DNA from 3 places in the Serratia plymuthica genome. Region 2 is predicted to be linked to each of the others. Evidence: predicted binding sites of a transcription regulator. Region 2 holds the regulator's gene; each other region holds the start of a gene.

Region 1 (7,753 bases), 2.0 Mb from region 2:
ATTGCCTGCGGGTCAGCCTGCACTTCTTCCAACAACACGCTCAAAGCCTGCTCAAGCTGTTGCTGTTCGGTTGCCGTCAGCACGTTGACGGTGACCAGCGCTTTCGACCAGGCCACAGAGCCAACAATGTCCTGTTCTGCCAGGCGATAGTCAAAGCGCAGAGAGTCGTTTAACTGTTTGAACCGCTGATCTGCCGCCTGACTGAACCGTCCGCCCCAAAGTGCCATACTTTTACTCCTGTACCCGTCATACTTCGAGCTGCAGATCTGTCGGCTGCGGACGCTCACCCGAATCACTTAGCGATGTAAGCTCATCGGGATCCTCGCTCTTGCCGCCTTCGTGCAATTCGAATTATTTAGGGTATTAATTTTATACGAAAAGGCGCAGCACGCTGCGCCCTTAACAAGTCACGCCGAATAATGAAATTACTTGTTCTTTTTCTCGTTCAACGCGCGAATACGTGAAGAGAGCGAGAACAGACGGATAAAGCCGCCCGCGTGGCTGTGATCGTAAACTTCATCTTCGCCAAAGGTCGCAAACTCTTCAGAGTACAGGCTATTGGCGGATTTCTTCTGAATCGCCGTCACCTGGCCTTTGTACAGCTGCAGCACCACTTCGCCGTTCACTTCTTCGGCCAGCGCTTCTGCAGAGGCCTGCAGCGAACGACGCAGCGGAGCAAACCAGCGGCCGTCGTACACCACGTAGGACATTTCCAGGCCCAACTGCTCGCGCCATTTGAAGCTGTCGCGATCCAGAACCAGTTGCTCAACGCCGCGCAGCGCCGCCACCATGATGGTGCCGCCCGGGGTTTCGTAGCAACCGCGGGATTTGATGCCCACCAGACGGTTTTCCACGATGTCGATCCGGCCCACGCCATGTTTGGCGCCCAGCACGTTCAGGGTTTCCAGACATTTGTATGGGCTCAACGCTTCGCCGTTAACCGCCACAACGCGGCCTTTTTCTACGGTGATGGTCACTTGCTCAGGCTGGTCCGGCGCTTCCTGCGGATCCACGGTCCAGACCCAGCAGTCTTTGTTCGGTGCATTCCACGGGCTTTCGAGCACGCCGCCTTCGGTAGAGATATGCCAGGCGTTCTCGTCACGGCTGTAGATTTTTTCCAGAGACGCAGTCGTCGGGATATTGCGCTCTTTCAGGTAATCCAGCAGCGCTTCACGGGAACGCAGGTTCCACTCACGCCAAGGCGCAACCACTTTCAGGTGTGGCGCCAGCGCGGTGTAGGTGGTTTCGAAACGCACCTGGTCATTGCCTTTGCCGGTTGCACCGTGGCACAGCGCATCAGCGCCGACTTTCAACGCCAGCTCAACCTGCGCTTTAGCGATAATCGGGCGCGCCATTGAAGTGCCCAACAGGTAGCTGCCTTCATACAGCGCACCGGTCTGCAGAACCGGATAGACGTAATCGCGGATGAATTCTTCACGCAGATCAACCACGTGACACTCAGAGGCACCGGATTGCAGGGCTTTTTGCTCCACGCCTTCCAGATCGCTGCGCTCCTGGCCGATATCCGCCACGAACGCTACCACTTCGCAGCCGCCGTAGTTTTCTTTCAGCCAGGGAATGATGGCCGAAGTATCCAGGCCGCCAGAGTACGCCAGAACGATTTTTTTGATGCCTTGGTTTTGCATGGTCTTTTCCTTTTTAATTCTAAATTTAAGCGAGGATCCGGGTGCCAATCGACACGCCGTTAAACAGAGCTGGAAGCTGATCGGCATGGCGCCAGCTGGCGATATCCACCGGCCGGCCAAGGGTGCGGGCCGCGTCGAGCGCCGCATTCACCTTCACCACCATACCATCGGTGATGATGCCTTGGGCAATCAGTTGTTCCGCTTTTTGTGCCGTCATTTCTGCAATGCGTTGTCCTTTCCCATCGAGAATGCCACTGACATCCGACAGCAGGATCAAATCCGCACCCAGCGTGGCGGCCAGAGCCGTCGCCGCCTGATCGGCGTTCACATTCATTAATTCCCCTTCGGCGGTGATGCCGATAGAGCTGATCACCGGCAGGTAGCCGGCACCCAGCAGGGTATTGAGCAATACCGGTGAACCCGGCTGCGCGTTGCCTACGTGGCCCAGCGCCGGGTCGAGTTGGGTCACGGAAACGCTGCCGCCGTCCGCCAGGCTCAGGCCCACCGCATTGATCCGGTGCTTGATGGCCCACGCCAGCAAGGTCTTGTTGGCCGTACCGGCCAGCGCGCCGGTAATGATGTCGATCTGGTCGGCAGGGGTTACCCGCAGGCCGTTTTTCTTCACCACCGGCAGAGAAAGTTGTTTCATCAGCTCATCCACCAGGCAACCGCCGCCGTGAACGATAACCAGCGGGCGCTGATGCTGCTGAAGGTAGCTGTCCAGGGCGGTGAATAAACGCTCCAGCGCTTCTTCACTGTCTAATAACACGCCACCTAACTTGATAATTAACGGATTCATCGCTGTTTACATCCCACGCTGGTTATTCATTAAAGTAATGACTGGGTTTCCGGGAACCCAAAACGGATATTCAGGCATTGCACCGCCTGAGCGGCCGCGCCTTTCAACAGGTTGTCTTCCGCCGCTACGGCGATCAGGTGTTCACCCTGAACGGCAAAGCCGATATCGCAGAACGGCAGGCCCACCACCCCTTTCAATGCCGGCACGCCTTTTTCGTACAGCCGCACCAGCGGTTTGTCGTCATAAGCGGTGTGATAAGCCGCAGCCACGTCCTGCGCGGTAACGCCGGCTTTCAAACGGCAGGTGATGGTCTCGAGAATACCACGCGGGAAGTTACCCAAATGTGGCGTGAAGATGACCGGCGTGCCCAGATGCGCAACGATTTCCGGGTGATGACGGTGGTTGAAGATGCCGTACGGCTGCAAACTCACTTCGCAGAAGCTGGTGGTCACGCTGGCTTTGCGGCCCGCGCCGCTGACGCCGCTGGTGGCGTTGATGACCGGCCATTGGTCAAGATTCAGCAACTGTTGGTCGATCAAGGGTTTCAGCGCCAACTGCGCCGCCGTCGGGTAGCAGCCCGGCACGGCGATCAGTTGCGCCTGTTTGATTTTTTCGCTCTGCCACTCCGCCAGGCCATATACCGCCTGCTCCAGCAGTTCAGGGTACTTATGTTCGAAACCGTAGTACTGGCTATAGAAACCGGCGTCTTTCACGCGGAACGCGCCGGACAGATCGAACACCACGCAGCCCGCCGCCAGGAACAAAGGCGCGATATCGTGGCTGACTTCGTGCGCCGTGGCCAGGAACACCACGTCGATGCCGTCGGCGGCGGCAGCCACGTCAACCAGCGGTTGCAACGGCAGATCGACGATGCCTTTTAACTGGGGATGCAAATCAGAAAGCAATTTTCCTGCATCTGCACTTTGCGCTGAAACCGCTAATGCGGTTATGTTCATGTGTGGGTGACGATTCAGGTAAGCCGTGAGCTCCGCTCCGGCGTAACCGCTGGCACCAACGATCAGCGTATTCAACATGTGGCCTTTCACCTTCTTGGCTTACGAGTGGTCGTATTCGACTCAGGTAACCGGGCTCACCAGCGTTGTTTCGCCGTTCACCCACGTGGTCGAGCGTTGATGTTTTTATAATCATCCGGGAATCGGGTTCCCTTACGCTCTATCTTACTGTATTTTTATTCAAAATAAATGCATGAATATTGATACTACCCTAACCAAAGGCTGTCAACAGTGAAGATGAAATTACCTCCATTTATTGAGCTGTACCGGGCGTTGATCGCCACTCCGTCGATCAGCGCCACCGATGGCGCCCTCGATCAGAGTAATGAAGCGTTAATCAACTTGCTGGCCGGGTGGTTTGCCGATTTGGGCTTCCGCGTCGACGTACAGCCGGTGCCCGATACCCGCAACAAATTCAACCTGCTCGCCAGCATTGGCGAAGGCAGCGGCGGCCTGCTTTTGGCGGGCCACACCGACACCGTACCTTATGACGAAGGCCGCTGGACGCGCGACCCTTTCACGCTGACCGAACATGACAATAAGCTGTACGGTCTGGGCACCGCGGACATGAAAGGCTTCTTTGCCTTTATTCTGGATGCCGTGCGCGATATCGATGCCGGCAAACTGACCAAGCCGCTGTACATTCTGGCGACCGCAGATGAAGAAACGACGATGGCCGGCGCGCGTTATTTCGCCGCCTCGACCGCCATCCGCCCGGATTTCGCCATTATCGGCGAACCCACCTCGCTGCAACCGGTGCGCGCGCACAAGGGGCATATGGCCAGCGCCATCCGCATTGTCGGCCAGTCCGGGCACTCGAGCGACCCGGCGCGCGGCGTCAACGCCATCGATTTGATGCACGACACCATTGGCCGCCTGATGGAACTGCGCAAAACGCTGCAGGAGCGCTACAACAATCCGGCATTCGCCGTGCCTTATCCGACGATGAACTTCGGCCATATCAGCGGCGGCGACGCGGCCAACCGTATTTGCGCCTGTTGTGAACTGCACCTGGATATTCGCCCGCTGCCGGGCATGACGCTCGACAATATCAACGAGCTGATGCACCAGACGCTGGAGCCGGTCAGCCAGCGCTGGCCGGGCCGCCTGAACATTGAGGAACTGCATGCCTCGGTCCCGGGCTACGAGTGCCCGACCGATCATCATATGGTGGCGGTGATTGAGAAACTGCTGGGCACCCGCACTCAGGTGGTCAACTACTGCACCGAGGCGCCGTTCGTCCAGCAGGTATGCCCGACGCTGGTGCTTGGCCCGGGGTCAATCAACCAGGCGCACCAACCGGACGAATACATTGATACGGCGTTTATCGAACCGACGCGCAAGCTGCTGGGCCAGTTGGTCGAGCACTTTTGCCATCAATAAACCTGACACAAGGTAGGGTTAATGATTTATCATCGCCCCTACCTATTAAGAAGTATCAAATCAATATAATAAGCCAGACTGATAACCGGCGCGTCGTAATTAAATTTCAGAAAATGCGCCGATTTTGATGTTTTTTTGCTAAAAATAGTGTCAATTGACGATTGGACAGGAACATGGCGAGATGAAACAGACGCTCTTCGCCTGAAACGTGAAATTTACTTACAAGATAAAAATCATCTACCCAATAGATTTCAAGTTGAAGCCAACGCAGATGCAGCTTGAAAGATGCAGGGTAAATACAGAACTGGGCCAGGGGTTATATGAACGAACAATATTCGGCAATGCGAAGTAATGTCAGTATGCTCGGCAAATTGCTCGGCGATACCATCAAAGATGCGCTGGGCGAGCATATTCTCGATCGCGTTGAAACTATCCGTAAGCTTTCCAAATCTTCACGTGCCGGTAACGAGGCGCACCGTCAGGAGCTGCTTTCTACCTTGCAGAACCTGTCCAACGACGAGTTGCTGCCGGTCGCGCGCGCCTTCAGCCAGTTCCTTAATCTGACCAACGTCGCCGAGCAGTACCACAGCATTTCGCCCAATGGCGAAGCCGCCAGCAATCCCGAAGCACTGGCCCAACTGTTCACCCGGCTGAAAGACAAAAAGCTCAGCACCAAAGAGCTGCAAAATGCAGTCTCTCAGCTCTCCATCGAGCTGGTGCTGACGGCGCACCCGACGGAAATTACCCGCCGCACCCTGATCCACAAGCTGGTTGAGGTGAATACCTGCCTGAGCCAACTCGATCATAACGATCTGGCCGATTACGAGCGCAACAAGATCATGCGCCGCCTGCGCCAGCTGGTTGCCCAGTCATGGCACACCGACGAGATCCGTAAAAACCGCCCTTCGCCTATCGACGAAGCCAAGTGGGGCTTCGCGGTGGTGGAAAACAGCCTGTGGGAAGGGGTGCCCGCCTTCCTGCGCGAATTCAACGAGCAGTTGGAAAACTCCATCGATTACAGCCTGCCGGCGGAAGCCGTACCGGTGCGTTTCACCTCCTGGATGGGCGGTGACCGCGACGGCAACCCGAACGTGACCGCCGAAATCACCCGTCACGTGCTGCTGCTCAGCCGCTGGAAAGCCTGCGACCTGTTCACCCGCGATATCCAGGTGTTGGTGTCCGAGCTGTCGATGACCGAATGCACCCCGGAACTGCGCGCCCTCGCCGGTGGCGACGAAGTGCAGGAACCGTATCGCGAAATCATGAAACAGCTGCGCGGCCAGTTGATGCGCTCTCAGGCCTATCTGGAAGGCCGCCTGAAAGGCGAACGCGTGCTGAAGCCGAACGACCTGCTGGTAAGCAACGATCAGCTGTGGGAACCTTTGTTCGCCTGTTATCAGTCGCTGCAGGCCTGCGGCATGAGCATCATTGCCAATGGTCAGTTGCTCGATACCCTGCGCCGCGTCCGCTGCTTTGGCGTGCCGCTGGTGCGTATCGACGTCCGTCAGGAAAGCAACCGCCATACCGAAGCCATCGCCGAACTGACCCGTTACCTGGGCCTTGGCGACTACGAAAGCTGGTCAGAAGCCGACAAACAGGCATTCCTGATCCGCGAACTGAATTCAAAACGCCCGCTGGTGCCGCTGAAGTGGGAACCGAGCGCCGACACCCAGGAAGTGCTGGAAACCTGCCGCGTGATCGCCGAAGCGCCGCAAGGCTCCATCGCCGCCTACGTCATCTCCATGGCACGCACCCCTTCTGACGTGCTGGCGGTTCACCTGCTGCTGAAAGAGGCCGGTTGCCCGTTTGCGCTGCCGGTAGCGCCGCTGTTCGAAACCCTCGACGACCTGAACAACGCCGACGACGTTATGACCCAGTTGCTGAATATCGACTGGTATCGCGGCTTTATCCAGGGCAAGCAGATGGTGATGATCGGCTATTCCGACTCGGCGAAAGACGCCGGGGTGATGGCCGCGTCCTGGGCGCAGTACCGCGCTCAAGATGCCTTGATCAAAACCTGTGAAAAGGCCGGCGTGGCGTTAACGCTGTTCCACGGCCGTGGCGGTTCAATTGGCCGTGGCGGCGCGCCTGCGCATGCGGCGCTGCTGTCGCAGCCGCCGGGCAGCCTGAAAGGTGGCCTGCGCGTGACCGAGCAGGGCGAGATGATCCGCTTCAAATTTGGCCTGCCGGAAGTGGCCATCAGCAGCCTGGCGCTGTATGCCGGCGCGGTTCTCGAAGCCAACCTGCTGCCGCCGCCGGAGCCGAAGAAAGAGTGGCGTTCGCTGATGGACGACCTGTCAGAGACATCATGCAAAATGTACCGCGGCTACGTGCGTGAGAATCCGGACTTCGTGCCTTACTTCCGTGCCGCAACGCCGGAGCTGGAGCTGGGTAAACTGCCGCTGGGTTCACGCCCGGCCAAGCGCAAGCCAAACGGCGGTGTAGAAAGCCTGCGCGCCATTCCGTGGATCTTCGCCTGGACGCAGAACCGCCTGATGCTGCCGGCCTGGCTGGGCGCCGGCGCAGGTTTGCAGGAAGCGGTGAAAGCCGGCAAACAGAATCAGTTGGAGGCCATGTGCCGCGACTGGCCGTTCTTCTCCACCCGCATCGCCATGCTGGAAATGGTCTTCGCCAAGGCCGACCTGTGGCTGGCGGAATACTACGATCAGCGCCTGGTCGACAAATCGCTGTGGCCGCTGGGCCAGCAGCTGCGCGATCAGCTCGAAAGCGACATCAAGGTGGTGTTGACCATCGCCAATGACGCTCACCTGATGGAAGATCTGCCGTGGATCGCCGAATCCATCGCGCTGCGCAACGTGTATACCGATCCGCTGAACGTGCTGCAGGCAGAATTGCTGCACCGCTCGCGCCAGCAGGAACATCCGGATACCCGCGTCGAGCAGGCATTGATG
Region 2 (7,753 bases):
TAAATTCGCCTAACGTTTTCATGACACAATCCCTGAATCTACGGATGGGTAGCGGTTTGTTAACAAACCGCCAACGTATTCGCGAGCAGTGTAGCCCAAAGATGAGCGCTATTCATAGGCAAATCCATTTCTTCTGGACGATTCTGAGCGGTAGAATAAGGCAACATTCGACGTACTCAATTGAGAAAACTATGCGCATTCACATTCTTGGGATCTGTGGCACCTTTATGGGCGGGCTGGCGGTACTGGCTCGTTCGTTGGGACATGAGGTGACCGGCTCTGACGCTAATGTCTATCCGCCGATGAGCACGCTGTTGGAGAAAGAGGGGATCGATCTGATCCAGGGCTACGATCCGGCTCAGTTGGATCCCGCGCCGGATCTGGTGATCATCGGCAACGCCATGACGCGCGGCAACCCGTGCGTGGAAGCGGTGCTGGAGCAAGGCATCCCTTACGTTTCCGGCCCGCAGTGGCTGCATGACTATGTACTGCGCGATCGCTGGGTGCTGGCGGTTGCCGGGACCCACGGTAAAACCACCACGGCCGGTATGGCAACCTGGATCCTGGAAGTCTGCGGTTATCAGCCCGGTTTTGTCATCGGCGGCGTGCCGGGGAACTTCGACGTTTCCGCGCGCTTGGGCGGCAGCCCGTTCTTTGTGATCGAAGCCGATGAATACGACTGCGCATTCTTCGACAAGCGCTCCAAGTTTGTTCATTACAGCCCGCGGACGCTGATCATGAACAATCTGGAGTTTGATCATGCCGATATCTTTGATGATCTGAAAGCGATCCAGAAGCAGTTCCATCATCTGGTGCGCCTGGTGCCGGGCAAGGGCAAGATCATTTTGCCTGACAACGACAATCACCTGAAACAGGTGATGGCGATGGGATGCTGGAGCGAGCAGGAACTGGTTGGGGAAGAGGGGGCATGGCGGGCGCATAAGCTGACCCCGGATGCCAGCCACTATGAAGTGTTCCTCAACGGCGACAAGGTTGGCGAGGTGAAATGGGCGCTGGTGGGCGAGCACAACATGCATAATGGCCTGATGGCCATTGCCGCAACGCGTCACGTTGGCGTGCAGCCTGCAGATGCCTGCAGTGCACTGGGTGATTTCATCAATGCCCGCCGCCGTCTGGAGCTGCGCGGCGAAGCCAACGGCGTCACGGTGTACGACGATTTTGCGCATCACCCAACGGCGATTTTGGCGACCCTGGCCGCTCTGCGCGGCAAAGTGGGGGGCACCGCCCGCATTTTGGCAGTGCTTGAACCGCGTTCCAACACCATGAAAATGGGCATCAGCAAGAACGATTTGGCGCCATCGCTTGGCCGCGCCGATGAGGTCTTCCTGTTCCAGCCGCACCATATTCCCTGGCAGGTGGCGGAAGTGGCGGAAGCCTGCGTACAGCCGGCCCACTGGAGCGCCGATCTCGGCACGTTGGTGGATATGATAGTGAAAACCGCTCAGCCGGGTGACCATATCCTGGTGATGAGTAACGGCGGATTTGGTGGGATCCACGATCGGCTGCTGGAGGCATTGGCCAATAAACCAGAGCCGAAAGTCACCTACTGATCGACAGGAACAATTCGATAAAGGGCCGTCAGCGGCCCTTTTTTTCGCCCATAAAAAAGCCCTCGCGAGCGAGGGCAACGGGGTTCGTCGGATAGGACGACGATAATCTTCAGAGAATACGCGTTTACGACAGAACTCGGCAGTGGCAGTGACGAGGGTAATCAGTTCGGCAATCGCGTTCTCTGAATTGTTATTTGTAGATTTCGGCAGTCGCGTGCCAATTGCCGTTTTCGTAGGCTTCGATCACTCGGTACGCTTTAGCGCCTTGCTTATCGGCTTTGTCGGACAGCGCCTGACGAATATCCGAAGGTGAACCGGTGACGCCACTGGCGGTAATGGTGCCGACAGACTGAAGATCAGCGGTCTGGTCATTGGTGATCAACGTAGCGGCTGACGCGCCGAACGAAAGGGCTGACATCAGGCTAATTGCCGCGAGGGTAGCTTTCATATTCATGGTCGTGGGTCCTGTAGCGATAACAGCCAGGAAGGGCTTTACAGCGTTTATTATTCTTGAAGGCTGTTATCGGCAATGCTGGTTTCCAGAGATTTATTGCCCGTTGCCGGGTAATGCCGGGGTCTTATTTATAAATTTCAGCCGTGACGTGGTAGTTGTCTTCATTGCGCGCTTCGATTACACGGTAAGCGGTCGCGCCATGGGCATCGGCTTTTTCAGACAGCGCCTGACGGATATCTGAAGGGGCGCCGGCTATACCATTGACGGTAATGGTGCCTGCGGACTGCAGTTTGGCTGCTTGTTCTGCATCAACGGATTGTGCTGCAAAAGCACCAAAGGAAAGCACAGATAGCAGGCTTAGTGTTGCAACGGTAGCTTTAATTTTCATGATCTCACCTTATCGTATTCTTTTATCAGTTCCAATGAACTGTGATTTACGTCACGGAAATGAGTATACATCTAGTAACTCGAAAAATTAATAGTTTGCTAACAATTGCTAGTGAAACTTTAACCTGATGATGCTTATTTTTTATAACCACAAGGAATAAAAACTGGTCATAAAACGATCTGTTTGTGTTAATTTTATGTAATTTCAATCAGGTAAGTGCTTTTGACCAAAAGTGCGGAAGATCACAGTGGGTAGTGCTGGCTACACGTAAATGTCATGGAAATGTGTTGCTGAGGAGAGTTAAAGCAGCGTTAAACGCGGTTGATGGCGGGAAAAGATAAAGCGGGAGTTGGCGTTAACGACGGGCTGGCGCAATGCGACCGGCAGCCGCATTGACCAGCGTCGGGCTTACAGTTCTTGCTCGAACACGCCCAGAATGGCTTCATGTAACTTATGGGCGGTAAAACCGCTGGCTGGGGTGACGAAAATGGTGTCGTCGCCGGCGATGGTGCCTAGGATGCCTCGGGATTTACCCAACGAATCGAGCATGCGGGCAATCAGCTGTGCGGCGCCCGGGCTGGTATGAATCACCACGACGGCATCGTTGAAATCGACATCCAGCACCAGGTTCTTCAGCGGGCTGGTGGTGGTCGGTACGCCGAGTTCGGCCGGAAGGCAATATACCATTTCCATTTTGGCATTGCGGGTACGCACCGCGCCGAACTTGGTCAGCATGCGCGATACTTTGGATTGGTTGATGTTTTCGAAGCCTTCTTCTTGCAGCGCCAAAACGATCTCGCCTTGAGAACTGAATTTTTCTTCTTTCAATAACGCTTTAAACGCTTTGATCAGATCTTCCTGCTTTGCGGGACTACGCATTTTGCACCGTGGAATGTTGACAATAGAAGTGATTATTATGCATATAAATGAATTATTATGCAATAAAGGGACGTCCGAAAAAAATAATAATGCCCGGACAATGAGGAAAGGACGGGATTTTAACAAAATCCGTACCCCATGAATATGCCCTTTCAACGACCGAAAAAGCGGCCCGCACCGGTAAAGAAAATGTTATTAAAATGATGTTGTTCTGATGTTGTGTAAGGGTGTAATGTAACCGCCGGTTAACTTGCTTGTGAATAACCTCGCACTATTTTTGATTAATGTGCGCTATGCCCTTAATGTGTAAGCCATTTAATTTAAAATGAGCGCGACATCGGCTGTTTTATTGCGCCAGTTCTCAAACAGACTGTTAAGAGATTGTTTTTAAAGGTGTAATAATTTAAGGTCCGTAACCGACATATTCACGGCGCTTTATATATTTAAGATAATAAAGGAGTATAGGATGAAAGTTGCAGTTCTCGGTGCTGCTGGCGGTATCGGCCAGGCCCTCGCCCTTCTACTCAAAACCCAGCTTCCTTCAGGTTCTGAACTCTCTCTCTACGACATTGCCCCCGTTACCCCAGGCGTTGCCGTCGACTTAAGCCACATCCCTACCGCAGTTAAAATCAAAGGCTTCAGCGGCGAAGATGCCACTCCAGCTCTGCACGACGCAGACGTGGTGCTGATTTCTGCCGGCGTTGCACGTAAACCTGGTATGGATCGTTCAGATCTGTTCAATGTCAACGCAGGCATCGTGCGTAATCTGATCCAGCAAGTGGCGACAACCTGCCCGAAAGCCTGCATCGGCATTATCACCAACCCGGTAAACACCACCGTGGCAATCGCGGCAGAAGTGCTGAAGAAAGCCGGTGTGTATGACAAAAACAAACTGTTCGGCGTGACCTCGCTGGATATCATCCGTTCCAACACCTTCGTGGCCGAGCTGAAAGGCAAGCAGCCGGAAGAGCTGAACGTGCCGGTTATCGGCGGGCATTCTGGCGTGACCATTCTGCCACTGTTGTCGCAGATCCCGGGCGTGAGCTTTACCGAGCAGGAAGTGGCGGATCTGACCAAGCGTATCCAGAATGCGGGTACTGAAGTGGTTGAAGCCAAAGCCGGCGGCGGGTCCGCAACTCTGTCAATGGGTCAGGCGGCGGCGCGTTTCGGCCTGTCTCTGGTTCGTGCGCTGCAAGGTGAAAAAGGCGTGGTGGAATGTGCTTACGTGGAAGGTGACGGCAAATATGCCCGCTTCTTCGCACAACCGCTGCTGCTGGGTAAAAACGGCGTAGAAGAACGTAAAGACATCGGTACTCTGAGCGCGTTCGAGCAGAAAGCGTTGGAAGAGATGCTGGATGTTCTGCATAAAGATATCGAACTGGGCGAAAAGTTTATCAATAACTGATCAACCCAGAACGCATGAGTATGCATAAGCCGCCGGACATCGTACCGGCGGTTTTTTTATGCCCGAATCATGACCTGATACGGGCTTTTCGATTCAGCAGGTCGTTGGTTTGCGGATCGAAATAGCGGCTTGGCCAGATCTCTGCAGGATGGATATCCAAGGCTTCGGCAATCAGCCACTCTCCTTTTGGCCAGGGCCGAGATAGCGCGTTTGCCAGTGTGGATGAGCTAAGCCCTGCCTGGCGCGATACCGCCGCCAGCGTCGTTCCCTTCTTACGTAAAGCCGCGATGATATCCGCCGGATGCCAGTCCTTGTTCCTGGAATTCATGTTTGCATTCCCTTTTTTGATTAGCGAAAGTTCTGTTAGTGGTATAACTAACAGGTCAAGATTAATCGTTTGAACAACATGAAACGCTTATACGGAAATTAGAATACCACTAAATTTCCATAAAAATACCTCAATAATTTCCAAAAACGTCCTTGCACATTTTTTCCAGAGATTATGGCTATGAAAAAAGAGTGGTTTGCCGCCAAGGAACTAACAGGCATTGCAGGATTACCCGCTTCACCACAGGGAATAAATTTGATGGCGCGTCGCGACGGCTGGATCAGCCGCAGGCGTAAAGGTGTGCAGGGAAAGGCGCTGGAATATCATATTGACAGCTTACCCTCAGGTACGCGCAATTTGCTGATGTTGAAAGAAGATCCGGCAACTTATGACATCGAGCGCAAGGATCCTCTGGCGGTGTGGATTGAATATTACTATCACCTGACGGAAACCGAGCGTGAGAAAGTGTTGGCGTTCCTGATGCGTGAAGGCATCGGCAGCCTGCTGGCGCGTATCTCGGAGGGGAAATGAACAGACCTGCGGCCGCAGGTCTGTAGAAACTGCCAAGGGATTTTTGTTTCTCAAAAATCTCGCTGAACCGCAAGGTGCGCTAATCCTTCCAGCGCGGAGCGATGAGGGGATTCCGGCAGAACCTGCAGCGCGGCAATCGCCTTATCGGCCTCTTCTTCGGCGCGTTGGCGGGTATATTCAAGCGAGCCGCACTGTTGCATGGCCTGTAAAACCGGTTCTAACAGATGACGGCCGCTGCCTTGCTCAATGGCTTCGCGGATCATGGCCGTTTGCGCGCTGTTGCCGTTACGCATGGCGTGCAGCAAGGGCAGCGTGGGCTTCCCTTCGTTCAGATCGTCACCGGTATTTTTACCCAGCGTACTGCCGTCGGCGCTGTAATCGAGCAGATCGTCGATCAGCTGGAATGCGGTGCCGAGATAGCGGCCGTAATCCTGCAGCGCCTTTTCTTCAGCTTCGCTGGCCTCGGAAAGGATCGCGGACGATTGCGCCGCCGCTTCAAAAAGACGAGCGGTTTTGCTGTAGATCACCCGCATATAACTCTCTTCGGTGATGTCCGGATCGTTCACGTTCATTAACTGCAGCACTTCACCCTCGGCGATGACGTTGACGGCTTCGGACATCAGCGCCAGCACGCGGAGTGACTCCAGGCTGGTCATCATCTGGAAAGCGCGGGTATAAATGAAGTCGCCCACCAGCACGCTGGCGGCATTGCCGAACGCGGCATTGGCGGTGGCCTTGCCGCGGCGCATGTCGGATTCATCCACCACGTCATCATGCAGCAGGGTCGCGGTATGAATGAATTCGATCAGCGCAGCGACGGTAATGTGCTTATCGCCCTGATAATGCAACGCCCGCGCCGCCAGAACGGCGATCATCGGACGGATGCGCTTACCGCCACCGCTGATAATGTAATAGCCAAGCTGATTGATGAGTGTGACATCGGAATTCAGCTGTTCGAGAATTGTTGCGTTCACGGCCGCCATATCTTGCGCGGTTAACTCGGTAATTTGCTCTAGGTTCATTGTATTTTTTTCAGCTGTGTTTCTCTTCACCGCGTTGAGATCGCTGCTCACATCGGTACATGGCGGTAACTGTCCCCCTGATTGTACTTGAAAAACGGCTCAGATAAACGCCATGAAAGAAACTGTGCTTTTTTTCTTCTTTTTTCTGCTTCTGGTCTTATTCTGCTCTTGTCATATGCGGGATTATTGCGTAGAATTCGCGCCCTATTGTGAATATTTATAGCGCGCTCTGTACTAAATAGTTGGGCACGCGGAAAGCGGAGTTTTATATGTACGCGGTTTTCCAAAGTGGTGGTAAACAACACCGAGTAAGCGAAGGTCAAACCGTTCGCTTGGAAAAGCTGGACATCGCAACTGGTGAAGCGGTTGAGTTTGACCAGATTCTGATGATTGCTAATGGCGAAGATATCAAAATCGGCGTTCCTTTCGTCGATGGCGGTAAGATCAAAGCTGAAGTCGTTGCTCACGGTCGTGGCGAGAAAATTAAGATTGTTAAGTTTCGTCGTCGTAAGCACTACCGTAAGCAGCAGGGCCACCGTCAGTGGTTCACTGACGTTAAAATCACCGGCATCAGCGCTTAAGTTAGGAGAGCGGATTAATGGCACACAAAAAGGCTGGCGGCTCGACTCGTAACGGTCGCGATTCAGAAGCTAAACGTCTGGGCGTAAAACGCTTTGGCGGCGAAGCAGTACTGGCAGGCAGCATCATCGTTCGTCAGCGCGGCACCAAATTCCACGCTGGTACCAACGTGGGTTGCGGCAAAGACCACACTCTGTTTGCTTTGAAAGACGGTAAAGTCAAGTTCGAAGTTAAAGGCCCGAGCAATCGTAAATTCATCAGCATCGAAGCTGAATAATTTTTCGAGCCTTACTAAATAGATGTAAGCCCCGCAATTCGTTGCGGGGCTTTTTACATTTATGGGCTGCTTATGCATCGGCCCGTCAGCGCTGGCAAAGGTAAGATGGAAACGAAACAGCAGGTCGGAATTGGCATTTCTCTGGCGGTGACTACGGCAATTTGCTGGGGTGCGTTGCCGATTGCGATGAAAGAAGTGCTGGTCGTGATGGATCCGTTTACCATCGTTTGGTATCGATTTACCCTTGCCGCACTCGGCCTGGGGAGCATTCTGGCGATACGCGGCAGATTGCCTCCGGTGAAAATGTTCCGTCAGCCGC
Region 3 (7,753 bases), 1.1 Mb from region 2:
GGCTTGAATCGCAATGAACGCGCCTGGGATACGCTGGTCAACGAGTTCGATAAATACCGCACGCGCTGGCTGCGCCGTGGCGTGTTGCCCATGCTGCATGAGGTGATGAATCAGCGCCACCTGGCGGAGAATCTGCTGGCCAGCCCCGGCGGCGAGCGTCGGTTGACCGACGTGATGCACTTGGGGGAGCTGTTGCAAGAGGCTTCTGCACAACTCGACAGCGAACATGCGCTGGTGCGCTGGCTGGCACAGCAGATTGCTCAACCAAATCGCCAATCCGACAACCAGCAACTGCGGCTGGAAAGCGATCGTCATCTGGTGAAGGTGATCACCATCCATAAATCGAAAGGGCTGGAGTTCGATCTGGTCTGGTTGCCGTTCGTCGGCAATTTCCGCCAGCAGCAGCAGGTGCTGTACCACGATCGGCAGAGTTTCCAGGCTCTGCTTGACCTCAACGCCGATGAAGAAAGTATCGAATGGGCCGAAGAAGAGCGGCTGGCGGAGGATTTGCGCCTGCTGTACGTCGCCTTGACCCGTTCGGTATACCACTGCAGCATCGGCATAGCGCCGTTGATCCAGGGCACACGCAAGAAACAGGGTGATACCGATTTGCACCGCAGCGCGCTGGGCTACCTGGTGCAGGCCGGCCAGGCCGGGGATGCAGCCTGGCTGCACCAACGTCTTCAACAGCTGGCTGGGGAGGGGATTGCACTGTCGCTGGTTGAACAACTGGATGAACGGGCCTGGCTGCCTCAAGTGCCGGCGTTAACCGAACTGGCGGCAAAAAGCTTCACGCGCCCGGTGCAGGATTTCTGGCGCGTGACCAGTTACACCGGCCTGCAGCAACACGGCTCTGGCCTGATGCAGGATCTGCTGCCACGGCTGGATGTCGACGCCGCAGGCGAACAGGCGTTGGACAGTGAGCCAGCGCTCACACCGCATACCTTCCCGCGCGGCGCAGCACCGGGAACCTTCCTGCACAGCCTGTTTGAAACGCTGGATTTCACCCAACCCCTTGATGAACAATGGTTGTTTGAACAGTTGCAGCAGCAAGGGTTTGCCGAGCACTGGCAACCGATACTGCTGGCGTGGATGCAGGTGTTGCTGAATGTCCCGCTCAATGATGCCGGTGTTTCGTTGTCGGCGCTGGCACCGCAGCATAAACAGGCCGAGCTGCAGTTTTATTTACCCATAGAAAAACTGTTGCAGGCGGATGAGCTGGATAGGCTGGTGAAAAATTACGATCCGCTTTCTGCCCGCTGCCCGGCGCTGGATTTCCAGCAGGTGCAGGGAATGTTGAAGGGATTTATCGACCTGGTGTTTTGCTGGCAGGGAAAATACTACCTGCTGGATTACAAATCCAACTGGTTGGGAGAGGACAGCGGCGCTTATACCCGTGCGGCGATGGAGCAGGCGATGGCGGAACACCGCTACGATCTGCAATATCAGCTGTACACGCTGGCACTGCATCGTTATCTGCGCCATAGACTGCCGGATTATGACTATCAACGCGACTTCGGCGGGGTGATTTATTTGTTCCTGCGCGGGGTGGACGCGCAGCACCCGGGCAACGGTATCTTCGCCTGTCGCCCGGCACCGCAGTTGGTGGAAGGCATGGACCGTCTGTTCAGCGGCGAAGCCATTACGGCGGAGGATGAGCCATGATCGCTCTACTGGAGCAGGCGCAGGCACTTGGCGTGCTGCGCCCATTGGACCTGCAGTTCGCCCGCATAGTGGCCGGGGAGGAAGAGCCTGACATTCTGCTGGCTGCCGCCTGCCTCAGCGCGGAGGCTGGCGCCGGCCATGTTTGCCTGATGCTGGAACAGTTACTGCCGGAAAATCTGTTTGAGGGGCGTCAGCCGGAGCTGGCTCAGGCCGTGTGGCTGGCGGCCGGGCGACCGGATCTTGCCCGTTGGCAGCAGCGCCTGACGGCCAGTGCGGCGGTGGGTGACGGCAGCAGCGCCATGCCGATGGTGTTGCAACAGCAGCGTTTGTACCTGCAGCGCATGTGGCAGAACGAAGGCGAGGTGGCGGAGTTTATCAGCAGCGACAGTATCCATCAGGCGGTTGACGAGCCTGAACTGCGCGCCATCCTCGATCGGCTGTTCGGCGAGGCGACCAATGAGCCTGACTGGCAGAAAATTGCTGCCGCAGTGGCCGCGACGCGGCGTATTGCAGTGATTTCTGGGGGGCCGGGCACCGGCAAAACCACCACCGTCGCCAAATTGCTGGCGGCGCTGGTACAGCTTGCCGATGGCCGGCGCTTGCGTATTCAACTGGCGGCACCCACCGGCAAGGCGGCGGCGCGTCTGACCGAGTCGCTCGGCAGCGCCGGCAGGCAGTTGGCGTTAACTCCGGAGCAACGCGCGCTGTTCCCCACCGATGCGTCGACGCTGCACCGCCTGTTGGGCGCTCAGCCCAATAGCCAGCGCATGCGTTATCACCGTGGCAACCCGCTGCATCTGGATGTGCTGGTGGTGGACGAGGCTTCAATGGTCGATCTGCCGATGATGGCGCGTCTGATTGCCGCATTGCCCCTTCAGGCGCGGGTGATTTTCCTTGGCGACAGGGATCAACTGGCGTCGGTAGAGGCCGGGGCTGTGTTGGGGGATATCTGTCGTTTTGCCGAGCAGGGGTACAGCACTGCGCGCGCAGAACAGCTCACCCGTCTGACCGGCTGCCCGTTGCAGGGGCAAAATGCGCAGGCGGAGGCAGCGGTGCGAGACAGCCTGTGCCTGCTGCGCAAAAGCTATCGTTTTGATGCCGATTCGGGCATCGGCCAATTGGCCTTCGCGGTGAATGCCGGTGACGGCAAGCGGGCGGCCAGGGCACTCAGCGGCAGTTTCAGTGACGTTGCGGGTTACCCATTGGCAGAAACGGAGGACTATCAGGCCCTGCTGAACGCCTGTGTGGCAGGCTATGGGGATTATTTGCGGCGGGTCGCTGCCAGGGCGGATGCGGGAGAGGTGTTGGCGGAGTTTGGCCGTTTCCAGGTGCTGTGCGCGCTGCGCGAAGGGCCATTCGGTATCGCCGGGTTGAACGAGCGTATCGAGGCGGGGCTGCAACGGGCAGGGCTTATCCAGCGTACGCCAGGGGCCTTGGGGCGTTGGTATCCCGGTCGTCCAGTGATGATTGGCCGCAACGACAGTGCGTTGGGGCTGTTTAACGGCGATATCGGTATCGCTTTGCGCGATGAAAGCGGTGAGTTGCGCGTGCACTTCCAACTGCCGGACGGCAGCATCAAGTCGGTGCAGCCAAGCCGTTTACCGGCGCATGAAACCGCCTATGCGATGACAGTGCATAAGTCTCAGGGGTCAGAGTTTGATCATACGGTGCTGGTGTTGCCCAATCACTTCCTGCCGGTACTGACCCGCGAACTGGTGTATACCGCTATCACCCGGGCGCGCAGACAGCTTTCGCTGTATGCCACCGATGCCGTGCTGATGCGGGCGATCCGCACGCCAACCCAGCGCCGCAGCGGGCTGGCGGAGCGCTTGCAGATAACGGCATAAAAGCGAAACGGGCGCAGGCTGCGCCCGCAGAGGATTACAAGTCCGCCAGCAGAATCTTCGAGCGGCGCTGGTAGTTGTACAGCGCCTGTTTTTGCATCGGCAGCACGTCTACTTCCGCCGGAGTGAAACCGCGCTCCTGGAACCAGTGGATGCTACGTGTGGTCAGCACGAAAAGTTTTTGCAAACCCATCTGGCGCGCCTGGCTTTCCACCCGTTGCAATAGCATTTCACCGCGTGACGAGCTGCGGTAGTCCGGGTGTACCGCCACGCAGGCCATCTCGCCGATTTTCTCTTCCGGGAATGGATACAGCGCCGCACAGGCAATGGTCAGGTTATCGCGCTCGATAATAGTGAATTTGTCGATCTCCATCTCCAGCTGTTCACGGGAGCGGCGCACCAGAATACCCTGTTGTTCCAGTGGGCGGATCAGTTCCAGAATGCCGCCGATATCGTTAATGGTCGCCCGGCGCACCTGTTCGGCGCTCTCCATGACGATCTGGGTGCCGATACCGTCGCGCGAGAACAACTCTTGCACCAGCGCTCCGTCTTCCTGATAGCTGATCAGGTGGCTGCGGCGTACGCCGCTGCGGCAGGCTTTCACCGCACCGCGCAGGAAACGTACGGTGCCTGAATGGTAATCGCCGCTGGCTTCGCGCTCTTCGATACGTTTCTGCGCGTCATTGGGGAACAGCTCGGAAATGATATTGCCTTCCTGATCGGTGACGCCCTGCGATGAGCAGAATCCGATCATTTTTTCCGCCTTCAGCTTGATGGCCAATTGGGTCGCCACTTCTTCTGACGTCAGGTTAAAGCTTTCGCCGGTAACGGAAACGGCGACCGGGCCGATCAGCACGATGGCGTTACTGTCGAGTTGACGGTGGATCGCTTCTTCATCGATACGGCGAATACGGCCGCTGTGGCAGTAATCCACGCCGTCATCAATCCCTAACGGCTGGGCAATGATAAAGTTGCCGCTGACCACGTTGATGTGCGCACCCTGCAGCGGCGTATTGTTGAGGCTCATCGACAGCCGTGCGGTGATGTCCAGTTGCAGCAGGCCCGCCGCTTGCTTAACCAGCTCAAGCGTGTGGGCGTCGGTAACCCGGGTATGCTTGTGATAAATAGGTTCGTAGTTATGCTGCGCCAGATTGCTGTCGATCTGCGGCCGTGCGCCATAGACCACCACCAAACGAATCCCCAGGCTATGCAGCAGCCCGATATCGTTGACGATGTTGGAAAAATTCTCATGCTCTATGGCTTCTCCCCCAAGCATGACGACAAACGTCTTGCCGCGGTGGGCGTTGATATAGGGAACTGAGTGACGGAATCCTTGAACAAGCTCGGTACTACGTTCCTTCACGGCAAAACCTCTTTTGCATATTTATACGATATTTTTGTATTTTTATTCTTTTCTTGCTCCAATGGCAAGCGGGAAATTGTCTGTATTTATTTGCGGAAGGGGCTAACTGGTTAATAAATTGAAAAACCTTGGAAAGATTTTCTGATGACAGCGCCGGGAGGATTCGTTAAAGTTTTCGCCATTCCCGTTTTATCGGCGTTTTTTTCATCTGTTTTAACCTGTTATCACTGCCGGAGTCGCATGCCAAACTCAAATCACAATCTGGGCCGCCGTCGTATATTGCAAGGGGTTGCCGCAAGTTGGTTGCTGAGTGTGAGTCGCATAGGCTTCGCCGCATCATCGCACGTGATTGCCGTGCGTGTCTGGCCTTCTTCTACTTATACCCGCGTGACGCTCGAATCAAACACCGAACTGAAATATAAACAGTTTGCGCTGACCAATCCCGATCGCGTGGTGGTGGATATCGAAGGGGTGCATCTCAATAGCGTATTGAAGGGCATTGTCGGCCAGGTTCGCGCTGACGATCCCTATTTGAAACAGGCGCGCGTCGGTCAGTTTGATCAAAACACCGTTCGGTTGGTGCTGGAACTTAAGCAGAGCGTCAGCCCTCATATGTTTACTCTGCCGCCGGTGCCGGAGTATCGCAACCGTCTGGTGATGGATTTGTATCCCAGCAAGGGCGGCACTGGCGAAGACTATGATCCGCTATTGGCATTGCTGGAAGATTACAACAAGGGCGATCTCGAGCGCACTTTGCCGGCCGAGGCGCCGCAGGCCGGCAAGGCGGGGCGCGATCGTCCGATTGTCATCATGCTGGATCCCGGCCACGGCGGCGAGGATCCGGGGGCGATTGGCAAATTCAAAACGCGCGAGAAGGATATCGTGTTGCAGATCGCCCGCAAACTGAGCGCGTTGATCAAGCGTGAGCCGAATATGAAAGTGTTTATGACGCGCAATGAAGATGTGTTCATTCCGCTGAAGGTGAGGGTGGCGAAGGCGCGCAAGCAGCGTGCCGATCTGTTCGTTTCCATCCATGCCGATGCCTTTACCAGCCAGGCCGCACGCGGATCTTCGGTATTTGCGCTGTCGACCAAGGGCGCCACCAGTTCGGCGGCGAAATTCCTGGCGCAAACTCAGAATGAATCGGACCAAATCGGCGGCGTGAGCAAAAGCGGCGATCGCTATCTGGATCACACCATGTTTGATCTGATCCAAACCGCAACCATCAACGATAGCCTGAAATTCGGCAAGGAAGTGTTGAACCGGATGGGCAAAATTAACCGTTTGCACAAGAATCGCGTCGATCAGGCCGGTTTTGCAGTGTTAAAAGCGCCGGACATTCCTTCTATCCTGGTTGAGACGGCGTTTATCAGCAATATCGAAGAAGAGCGTAAGTTGCGGACCAGCCATTTCCAGCAGCAGGTGGCGGAATCCATTCTGGCGGGTATCAAGGCGTATTTCGCCAACGGCGGCGCGGCGGCGCGCGGATAAGGTGTAAACTGATGCGGCTGGGTGGGTGCCCGGCCGGGTTTTGGCAGATTTCAGATACAAAAAAACACCCGTTAAGGTGCTTATCTGTAGTCATCAAGATTGGTTGCGGAGGCCGGATTTGAACCGACGACCTTCGGGTTATGAGCCCGACGAGCTACCAGGCTGCTCCACCCCGCGTCCGTCTTGATGCTTGTATTATCGAAACCCAACATTCATGTGATACCGCTGGTACAGTATCGGTTGGTTGCGGGGGCCGGATTTGAACCGACGACCTTCGGGTTATGAGCCCGACGAGCTACCAGGCTGCTCCACCCCGCGTCCGTATAATACTTTTTTCATCGAATCCCAACCTTTACGTGATACCGCTGATGCAGTATCGGTTGGTTGCGGAGGCCGGATTTGAACCGACGACCTTCGGGTTATGAGCCCGACGAGCTACCAGGCTGCTCCACCCCGCGTCCGATGGAAGCGCACTATACTCTCCGTGCATTTTGTTGCAACCCTTTTTGCAATTAATTGAGTTAAAGCCATCTTTATGCTGAATTAGTCCGCAATTTGCGTTCTTTTTCATCACTATCCGCCGTGCGGGTTTTTTTATTTGCGGCGATTCCCTTATCTATGGGTGTTTGTTATCGTTCGCCGGTAGATCATATCTGTTTGAGAGTGTGCGATGAAAGGACGTTGGGGCAAATACCTGCTGGGCGGGTTGATGGTAGCGGTACTGGCTGGCTGTTCGTCAAAGCCGACCGACCGGGGACAGCAGTATAAGGATGGCCATCTGGATCAGTCGCTGGAGTTGGTGAATCAACCCAACGCCAAAGGCGTGCCGGTTAACGCCAGGGATTACTCGAATCAGCTGATGGAGATTAAAAACGCTTCTCCTGCGCTGTTTAATCGCAACAACAGCACCTTTCAGGCAGTGCAAAGCTGGATGGCCGCCGGTGCCGATACCCGTCAACTGAACCAATACGGCCTCAGCGCCTATCAGATGGAAGGCGTGGACAACTACGGTAACGTGCAGTTCACCGGCTACTATACGCCGGTCGTGCAGGCGCGCTATACCCAGCAGGGCGAGTTCCGCTACCCGCTGTACCGCATGCCGCCAAAAGGCAAAGGCCGTCTGCCTGATCGCGCGGGCATATACTCGGGCGCGCTGGATGACCGTTATATCGTCGCTTACACCAACTCGCTGATGGACAACTTTATGATGGAAGTCCAGGGCAGCGGCTATGTGGATTACGGCAATGGCCAGCCGCTGGTGTTCTTCGGCTACGGCGGCAAGAACGGCCATGCTTACCGCAGCATAGGTAAAGTGTTGATCGATCGCGGCGAAGTGGCCAAGGCGGATATGTCTATGCAGGCGATCCGCCAGTGGGCCGATACCCACAGC

Evidence for each region. Region 2 encodes ArgR, which controls arginine synthesis, uptake and breakdown. Its sites were predicted from a motif close to ANTGAATAAAAATACANT; they were not measured.
Region 1: the regulator ArgR is predicted to act here: its motif matches at 3,626-3,643, upstream of argC (N-acetyl-gamma-glutamyl-phosphate reductase).
Region 3: the regulator ArgR is predicted to act here: its motif matches at 4,906-4,923, upstream of argA (amino-acid N-acetyltransferase).

What each region holds. Positions count from the first base shown of each region.
Region 1 covers NZ_CP068771.1:3,662,819-3,670,571, reverse strand. Annotated here, with positions in the region: gene argH (argininosuccinate lyase) at 1-227, opposite strand, end outside; gene JK621_RS17105 (argininosuccinate synthase) at 426-1,646, opposite strand; gene argB (acetylglutamate kinase) at 1,672-2,445, opposite strand; gene argC (N-acetyl-gamma-glutamyl-phosphate reductase) at 2,475-3,479, opposite strand; gene argE (acetylornithine deacetylase) at 3,696-4,841, shown strand; gene ppc (phosphoenolpyruvate carboxylase) at 5,162-7,753, shown strand, end outside.
Region 2 covers NZ_CP068771.1:218,915-226,667, forward strand. Annotated here, with positions in the region: gene fbp (class 1 fructose-bisphosphatase) at 1-22, opposite strand, end outside; gene mpl (UDP-N-acetylmuramate:L-alanyl-gamma-D-glutamyl-meso-diaminopimelate ligase) at 192-1,571, shown strand; gene yhcN (peroxide/acid stress response protein YhcN) at 1,762-2,025, opposite strand; gene yhcN (peroxide/acid stress response protein YhcN) at 2,150-2,413, opposite strand; gene argR (transcriptional regulator ArgR) at 2,822-3,292, opposite strand; gene mdh (malate dehydrogenase) at 3,759-4,697, shown strand; gene JK621_RS01075 (helix-turn-helix domain-containing protein) at 4,765-5,025, opposite strand; gene JK621_RS01080 (DNA-binding protein) at 5,206-5,556, shown strand; gene ispB (octaprenyl diphosphate synthase) at 5,607-6,578, opposite strand; gene rplU (50S ribosomal protein L21) at 6,848-7,159, shown strand; gene rpmA (50S ribosomal protein L27) at 7,177-7,434, shown strand; gene JK621_RS01100 (DMT family transporter) at 7,540-7,753, shown strand, end outside.
Region 3 covers NZ_CP068771.1:4,543,605-4,551,357, forward strand. Annotated here, with positions in the region: gene recB (exodeoxyribonuclease V subunit beta) at 1-1,665, shown strand, start outside; gene recD (exodeoxyribonuclease V subunit alpha) at 1,662-3,512, shown strand; gene argA (amino-acid N-acetyltransferase) at 3,547-4,872, opposite strand; gene amiC (N-acetylmuramoyl-L-alanine amidase AmiC) at 5,113-6,363, shown strand; tRNA gene JK621_RS21165 (tRNA-Met) at 6,464-6,540, opposite strand; tRNA gene JK621_RS21170 (tRNA-Met) at 6,605-6,681, opposite strand; tRNA gene JK621_RS21175 (tRNA-Met) at 6,745-6,821, opposite strand; gene mltA (murein transglycosylase A) at 7,034-7,753, shown strand, end outside.